2 regions of the Paenibacillus sp. FSL H8-0122 genome follow, and region 1 is predicted to be linked to the other one. Evidence: a T-box and tRNA genes for the amino acid it is inferred to sense, from the RefSeq annotation. Region 1 holds a T-box; the other holds one or more tRNA genes.
What was found. The T-box of region 1 lies ahead of NSS64_RS12015 (alanine--tRNA ligase). A T-box ahead of a tRNA ligase gene usually reads a tRNA of that ligase, here a tRNA-Ala.
Positions count from the first base shown of each region.

Region 2: it has a tRNA-Ala gene. The T-box ahead of NSS64_RS12015 (alanine--tRNA ligase) is inferred to sense a tRNA for this amino acid. The anticodon was not compared.

Region 1 covers NZ_JBBOTB010000001.1:2,727,995-2,732,425, reverse strand. The annotation lists gene NSS64_RS12025 (tripartite tricarboxylate transporter permease) at 1-429, shown strand, start outside; gene NSS64_RS12020 (M4 family metallopeptidase) at 552-2,156, opposite strand; T-box leader at 2,507-2,750, shown strand; gene NSS64_RS12015 (alanine--tRNA ligase) at 2,824-4,431, shown strand, end outside.
Region 2 covers NZ_JBBOTB010000001.1:7,454,357-7,458,787, forward strand. The annotation lists rRNA gene NSS64_RS32005 (16S ribosomal RNA) at 164-1,724, shown strand; tRNA gene NSS64_RS32010 (tRNA-Ala) at 1,852-1,927, shown strand; rRNA gene NSS64_RS32015 (23S ribosomal RNA) at 2,189-4,431, shown strand, end outside.

The sequences.
Region 1 (4,431 bases):
AATGTGATGCTGCTGGTACTCAATCTTCCTTTGGTTGGACTATGGGCCAAATTAACTTTAATTCCTTACGGAATTATGGCCCCTGTGATCTTGATTTTAAGTCTGATTGGCGCATATTCCATTAACAACAGCATGTTTGATGTATTTACCGCCCTTGTTTTCGGAGTAATCAGTTACTTTCTACATAAATACCGCTGGCCAGTGACCCCGTTGCTGTTGTGCTTCGTGCTGGGACCGATGTTCGAGAAATCATTCATTCAATCCATGGCTATGTCTTCAGGCAGCTTTGCGATCTTCTTGCAGCGTCCCATCTCCTTGACGATTATTATTCTTGCCTTGCTGCTGTTTATCTTCTCTCTATTCATCATTCGCCGCACCAAACGTCAGGTGAAGGCAGCGGTTGGCGAGAATCTGGAGCTTGCAGATTAAAGCTGAAGAGATAGGAGGTCTTAATGGATTGATTTCCCCACAAAAAAGCAAGAGAATTGGCTGATGTTGATTTACATCACACAGGCCAATGATCCTCAGGATCATTGGCCTGTAATTCTGTTTTAGTAGACGCCCACCGCATTGTAAGCTTTGGTTACAGCGGTTACTTGAGCCGAGCCTGCTCCAAACAATTCAGTGGCCGATTGAATGATAGCTGTACGTGCAGCAGAGAAGTTGGATGAGGTTGTAAGGTAATATACAAGTGCATTGTAATAGATTTGAACGGCATCCTCACGGCCAATACCTGTGACCGTTACACCGTTAAACGTGCCGCCTTGAGCAGCCAGATAGAAAGCTTTGTTATTGATGCCGCTGTTCGTATGCACGCCGCCTTCGTCAGCGGTGCCGGTGTAACGGTCGCTGTATTTGTCAGGCTGGCCGTACAATGGCGGATTAGCCAGTGAGCGCAGTGCGTCCCCCGCAATGCCCGGAGTATATATTTTATCACCGATCAGCCAGTTCGCACCTTCAATTGAATTGCCGATGATGTCGGAGAAGGACTCATTAAGTGCCCCTGGTTCCCCGTAGTACTCAAGATTGGAGGTCTTCTCAGTCACACCATGCGTCAGCTCGTGGCCTACCACGTCCAAATCACCGGACAGCAGTGTAAAGGTAGATCCATCCCCATCACCGAAAACAATCTGTGCACCATTCCAAAATGCGTTGTTATAGGAAGTATAGTAATGAACGGTTGAACGGATCTGCAGTCCGTTGTTGTCCAGGCTGTTGCGGCCGAAATGCTGGAGATAATAATCATAGGTTCTCTCAGCATAGGTGTGGGCATCAACCGCTGCTTTGTCTGTCCAGACATTGTTAGTGCTGGTTAAGAGCGTCCCCGGAAGTGAGGTCTTGTTCTTGGCGGTATAGGTCACAATGCCCTTGCCGCGGGTGCTGTCATAGAGCTGGTAGGTTGAGCCTGAGAGGCGTGTCTCGAACGTCTTGGTATCTCCAAAAACTCCAGTGCCCGTACCCGTCAGATTCTCCAAGATATTATATTTGAACAGTACGCTGCCATTCTCCGCAGAAATGAAGTACCGTATCCGCAAAGGCTCGGGTTCCAGCACGTTCACTTCCGTTTTATAGGCTAATTTAGGTTCTCCGTCAACGATAAAATAATACAAATCCGCTGCAGGAGTAACCTGGGGCTCACCTAGCGGTCCATGCTCCATCCTGGCATCCTGGCTGGCTGCCAGGATGGCCTCTGCTCCGGATATGGTTTGGAGTTGAATCAGCGGCTGCGGAATGGTCTGGTACACATCTTCAACTACACTTCCCAGCAGGGAGGTAACATTGCCGTCTTTGTCGATATGCAGGGTCTGATCGGCTCCATATACCGGTATTCCCGAGATATACTGGCTTAACCGGTAATGCTGGCTGCCGGTCTTGCTGCTTATGGTTTGCTCTGTAATTTTAAATTTTGCCCGAATATCCTCCTTAGCCGAAAGATGCAGGTTCCCTTTAACACTTTCAAGATATCCCCATACTTTGTCCTCAAAAGCGGAGCCTGCTGGAGCTTTCCAGGCTTGGCCCGTAATCGAAATGGGGGAAGAGCCTGAGAAGAGCTCGGCAGGCTGATTACGCTCGTTGTTTTCAGCGGCAGCGCCCACCGAAGCAAAGGACCCAAGTGCTACAACACCTGCAAGAAGTGAAGCTACAGTCTTTTTCATAATTAATACTCCTCCGATCAAATTGGTAGGTTTTAAATCAAGCCTGTGTACTTACTCAAGCTGCGATCTGGGGTGCAAGGACTAAGGCGGCGAACAACCTTAATGTACGGAGGGAGAGTGTGGAGAGGGCAAGACCCCTTTCGTGAAATTTACAACTACATCATTATTCACAGATCCCAAAATGGATATAAATTATAAAAATGTAATTATAGTGTTTTCAGTATATTTAGGTTTTTGAATATCAACTATGATCAGAATCACAATTAATGCAATAAAATTAGTAGGCAATAATTGTGCAACATAAATTGACGAAGAAAGTTAATTGTGCTAGCATTGCTGTAACTTAAAACAAAAAGGCTATGATGAGAAATAGTAACTATTAAGGATCTCACAGAGAGAAGATGGTTGGTGCGAATCTTCATTGATCTAATAGTGAAGCAGTCTCGGAGCTGTGAACCGAACAGAGCAATCTTAGTAGGCTTCAACGGAGTTCCACCGTTATTCAGGAAACAGTATCGGAGAAATCCCGTACTGATAGAGCGCAGAGCAATCTGAAGTTAGGTGGTAACACGGACATAATCGTTCGCCCTAAGTTGACAAGAAACATGTCAGCTTAGGGCTTTTTTGTTTTATTAAGCATAAATAATATTTGATGGAGGGATTGAGCATGGTGAGAATGACACCAGATGGATTAAGACGATCATATATTGATTTTATGAAAGGAATAGGGGCCAGCCAAGTGCCCTCAGCAAGCTTGTTACCGGAGAATGATCCCTCGACGTTGTTTACAGGAAGCGGCATGCAGCCGATGGTTCCCTATTTATTGGGGGAAAAACATCCGATCGGCAATGAGATTGCTAATATTCAGAAGTGCTTGAGGACAGTGGATATTGAGGAAGTGGGAGATACGTCGCATCTGACATTTTTCGAAATGATAGGCCGGTGGGAGTTCAAAGCAAATGAGCATAACTATAAGCAAACACAAATCGATGCCATTTGGAATTGGCATATTATCGAATTAGGAATGGATCCGGGCAGGCTGTATATCAGTGCTTTCGCAGGAAGTGACGAATTGAATATACCGAAAGATACGGAAGCCATTGGGCTCTGGTCAGCAAAATTCAAATCCGTTGGGATAGATCCCATCATTGAAGAGGATCCCTGGCAATATGGGGCATCTAGAGGCGGGAAAATATTCTTATACGATGAAAAAGAAAACTGGTGGAGCCGGGCCGGAAGTCCACTCCATATGCCTGTTGGTGAACCTGGTGGACCTGATAGCGAAATGTTCTATGATCTTGAACCGGGCGTTGATCCACTGGATCATCCTGCTTCTGAAAGCGACAGATTCCTGGAAATTGGGAATAACGTATTTATGTGTTACACCAAAGAAGACACAGGATTCGTAAAAATGCAAAATCCCAATCTGGATTATGGAGGCGGATTAGAAAGGGTTGCAACAGCTCTCAATGGTGATAAGGATATCTATAATACGGCCTTCTTCCTTAATCCCAAGAACAAGTTGATGGAGATAAGCGGTAAATCCTATACTGACGATCTAAAGTCGTTTAGAATCATACTGGATCATGTAAGAGCAGCTACTTTCCTCATTAATGACGGTGCGGAGCCAGCTAATAGTGATGCAGGATATATAACAAGAAGGCTATTAAGAAGGGCGATTCGTGCAGGTAAAAAAATAGGGATACAAGGAAGCTTTGTGGGTCTGTTGTCTGAAGTTTATATCGATGAAGCAAGAGCTTATGAAGATTTGTTCGGCAATAAAAAGAAAGTTATCGAAATCGTAAATAAGGAAGAAAATCTTTTCTATAGAACGTTACAGCAAGGAGAAGTTGAAATCCAAAAACATCTTAAGTATAAGGGTAAAGTTACAGGTGCAGATGCCTTTTATTTTTACGAAACCTATGGGTTTCCCTTGGAGTTGACGGAAGAGTTTCTTATGGAAAGTGGATATAGCATGGAGGACAAGGCGTCTTATATAGAGGCGGCAAAAAAACATGCTGAAAAGAGCAGAACTGCTTCTGCGGGTAAATTTAAAGGTGGCTTAGCTGAACACTCAGCAGAAACAACCGCGCTGCACACGGTATCTCATTTGCTACTTGCGGGGTTAAGGGAAGTTCTAGGGGATCATGTTCACCAGCAAGGAAGTAATATTACTTCCGAACGGTTACGGTTTGACTTCAACCATGATGAGAAACTTACGCCAGAGCAAATAGCTGAGGTGGAGAAGTATGTGAATGATGCTATTTCATCCAAA
Region 2 (4,431 bases), 4.7 Mb from region 1:
CTGTGCAAGAGACGTAAGGTTGAAATGCCGGGAGCAAGTTCTTTGAAAACTGAACAAATGGAACGCTTTAATTTTTACAAGATTCATTTATGAATCGTCAGTTTCAAAATGAGCAATCGCTCTTTTCGATAGTTTTCGGAGGGTTATTTCCTTCGGAAAAACCTAATTGGAGAGTTTGATCCTGGCTCAGGACGAACGCTGGCGGCGTGCCTAATACATGCAAGTCGAGCGGAGTCTGAGAGGAAGCTTGCTTCCTTTCAGACTTAGCGGCGGACGGGTGAGTAACACGTAGGCAACCTGCCCTCAAGCCTGGGATAACTACCGGAAACGGTAGCTAATACCGGATAATTTCTTTCTTCTCCTGAGGAGAGAATGAAAGGCGGAGCAATCTGCTGCTTGGGGATGGGCCTGCGGCGCATTAGCTAGTTGGTGGGGTAACGGCCCACCAAGGCGACGATGCGTAGCCGACCTGAGAGGGTGAACGGCCACACTGGGACTGAGACACGGCCCAGACTCCTACGGGAGGCAGCAGTAGGGAATCTTCCGCAATGGGCGCAAGCCTGACGGAGCAACGCCGCGTGAGTGATGAAGGTTTTCGGATCGTAAAGCTCTGTTGCCAGGGAAGAACGTCCGGTAGAGTAACTGCTACCGGAGTGACGGTACCTGAGAAGAAAGCCCCGGCTAACTACGTGCCAGCAGCCGCGGTAATACGTAGGGGGCAAGCGTTGTCCGGAATTATTGGGCGTAAAGCGCGCGCAGGCGGTTATTTAAGTCTGGTGTTTAAACCTTGGGCTCAACCTGAGGTCGCACTGGAAACTGGGTGACTTGAGTACAGAAGAGGAAAGTGGAATTCCACGTGTAGCGGTGAAATGCGTAGATATGTGGAGGAACACCAGTGGCGAAGGCGACTTTCTGGGCTGTAACTGACGCTGAGGCGCGAAAGCGTGGGGAGCAAACAGGATTAGATACCCTGGTAGTCCACGCCGTAAACGATGAGTGCTAGGTGTTAGGGGTTTCGATACCCTTGGTGCCGAAGTTAACACAGTAAGCACTCCGCCTGGGGAGTACGGTCGCAAGACTGAAACTCAAAGGAATTGACGGGGACCCGCACAAGCAGTGGAGTATGTGGTTTAATTCGAAGCAACGCGAAGAACCTTACCAGGTCTTGACATCCAACTAACGAAGCAGAGATGCATCAGGTGCCCTTCGGGGAAAGTTGAGACAGGTGGTGCATGGTTGTCGTCAGCTCGTGTCGTGAGATGTTGGGTTAAGTCCCGCAACGAGCGCAACCCTTGACTTTAGTTGCCAGCAGGTAAAGCTGGGCACTCTAGAGTGACTGCCGGTGACAAACCGGAGGAAGGTGGGGATGACGTCAAATCATCATGCCCCTTATGACCTGGGCTACACACGTACTACAATGGCCGGTACAACGGGAAGCGAAGCCGCGAGGTGGAGCCAATCCCAGCAAAGCCGGTCTCAGTTCGGATTGCAGGCTGCAACTCGCCTGCATGAAGTCGGAATTGCTAGTAATCGCGGATCAGCATGCCGCGGTGAATACGTTCCCGGGTCTTGTACACACCGCCCGTCACACCACGAGAGTTTACAACACCCGAAGTCGGTGGGGTAACCCGCAAGGGAGCCAGCCGCCGAAGGTGGGGTAGATGATTGGGGTGAAGTCGTAACAAGGTAGCCGTATCGGAAGGTGCGGCTGGATCACCTCCTTTCTATGGAGAATCGTCTTCTGCAACGAAGACATTCAAATAAAAGTCTTCAGGAAGCTAACTTCCTGAAGCAGGCTTTACTTCGTAAAGCCTTGAGCGTTTCCATTTGTTCGGTTTTGATGGAATTTGCGGGGCCATAGCTCAGCTGGGAGAGCGCCTGCCTTGCAAGCAGGAGGTCAGCGGTTCGATCCCGCTTGGCTCCACCAACAAACTTCATCTATTTGTTATGTCTGAAATACTCGATACATTGTCTGTTATTCCGAACATCACAGTCGTGATTGTTTCATAATAACAGCAACTTGATCCTTGAAAACTGGATACCGAAACGAATTTGCGTTTTAGAACATTCCTTTAAGCTGAACTTGTGTAAACAAGTTTTGAATTAATGGCGATGCAACGATGATCTGGATGGAAATACAGGCGTTGAAGAAATTCATTGTCCGATATTTTCCTGACGGAAAAATCGAGGTTAAGCTACTAAGAGCACACGGAGGATGCCTAGGCGCCAGGAGCCGACGAAGGACGTGGCGAACAACGAAACTGCCTCGGGGAGCTGTAAGCAAGCTTTGATCCGGGGGTGTCCGAATGGGGAAACCCAGCTGTGGTAATTCGCAGTTACTCGTATCTGAATACATAGGATACGCAGAGGCAGACCAGGGGAACTGAAACATCTAAGTACCCTGAGGAAGAGAAAACAATAGTGATTCCGTCAGTAGCGGCGAGCGAACGCGGAACAGCCTAAACCAAGGGGCTTGCCTCTTGGGGTTGTGGGACGTCTCACATGGAGTTACAAAGGAATAGGGTAGGTGAAGAGGTCTGGAAAGGCCCGCGATAGAGGTAAAAGCCCTGTAGCCCAAACTGTGTTCTCTCCGAGACGGATCCCGAGTAGTGCGGGGCACGTGAAACCCCGTATGAATCCAGCAGGACCATCTGCTAAGGCTAAATACTACCTGGCGACCGATAGTGAAACAGTACCGTGAGGGAAAGGTGAAAAGCACCCCGGAAGGGGAGTGAAATAGAACCTGAAACCGTGTGCTTACAAAAAGTCAGAGCCCTCTTTATGGGTGATGGCGTGCCTTTTGTAGAATGAACCGGCGAGTTACGTTTAACATGCAAGGTTAAGGTGAGAAGCCGGAGCCGCAGCGAAAGCGAGTCTGAATAGGGCGATTAAGTATGTGGACGTAGACCCGAAACCGTGTGATCTACCCCTGTCCAGGGTGAAGGTGCGGTAACACGCACTGGAGGCCCGAACCCACGCATGTTGAAAAATGCGGGGATGAGGTGGGGGTAGCGGAGAAATTCCAATCGAACTCGGAGATAGCTGGTTCTCCCCGAAATAGCTTTAGGGCTAGCCTCGGTGAATGGAGTGGTGGAGGTAGAGCACTGATTGGGTGCGGGGCCCGCAAGGGTTACCAAGCTCAGTCAAACTCCGAATGCCATTTACTTCTTGCCGGGAGTCAGACAGTGAGTGCTAAGATCCATTGTCAAAAGGGAAACAGCCCAGACCATCAGCTAAGGTCCCCAAGTGTGTGTTAAGTGGGAAAGGATGTGGAGTTGCACAGACAACCAGGATGTTGGCTTAGAAGCAGCCACCATTGAAAGAGTGCGTAATAGCTCACTGGTCGAGTGACTCTGCGCCGAAAATGTAACGGGGCTAAACACACCACCGAAGCTATGGCTAGGATCGACTTCACTGCGCCTTTGAGGCGTGTTTATCCGGATTGACATTGATGCCGTGAATCATCCGCAGGGATGAAAGGCTAAATGCTTTCAGGGGATAAACACAAGGCTTCGAAGCTGGAGTGAAGTCGATCCTGGGGTAGGGGAGCGTTGTATATACGTTGAAGGTGTACCGTAAGGAGCGCTGGAGAGTATACAAGTGAGAATGCCGGTATGAGTAACGAAAAGATCAGTGAGAATCTGATCCGCCGAAAGCCCAAGGTTTCCTGAGGAAGGCTCGTCCGCTCAGGGTAAGTCGGGACCTAAGGCGAGGCCGACAGGCGTAGTCGAAGGACAACAGTTTGAAATTACTGTACCACCGTAATCCGCTATGAGCGATGGGGTGACGCAGGAGGGTAGTGACGCGGACTGATGGATGTCCGTCTAAGCAGTGAGGCTGGTGTGTAGGCAAATCCGCACATCGTAAGGCTGGGCTGTGATGGGGAGCGAAAATTATAGTAGCGAAGGTCATGATCTCACACTGCCAAGAAAAGCCTCTAGTCAGGAGAAGGTGCCCGTACCGCAAACCGACACAGGTAGGCGAGAAGAGAATTCTAAGGCGCGCGGAAGAACTCTCGTTAAGGAACTCGGCAAAATGACCCCGTAACTTCGGGAGAAGGGGTGCCTCGGTAGGGTGAATAGCCCGAGGGGGCCGCAGTGAAAAGGCCCAAGCGACTGTTTAGCAAAAACACAGGTCTGTGCGAAGCCGCAAGGCGAAGTATACGGGCTGACGCCTGCCCGGTGCTGGAAGGTTAAGGGGAGCGGTTAGGAGCAATCCGAAGCTGTGAACCGAAGCCCCAGTAAACGGCGGCCGTAACTATAACGGTCCTAAGGTAGCGAAATTCCTTGTCAGGTAAATTCTGACCCGCACGAATGGCGTAACGACTTGGGCGCTGTCTCAACGAGAGATCCGGTGAAATTTTAATACCTGTGAAGATGCAGGTTACCCGCGACAAGACGGAAAGACCCCATGGAGCTTTACTGCAGCTTG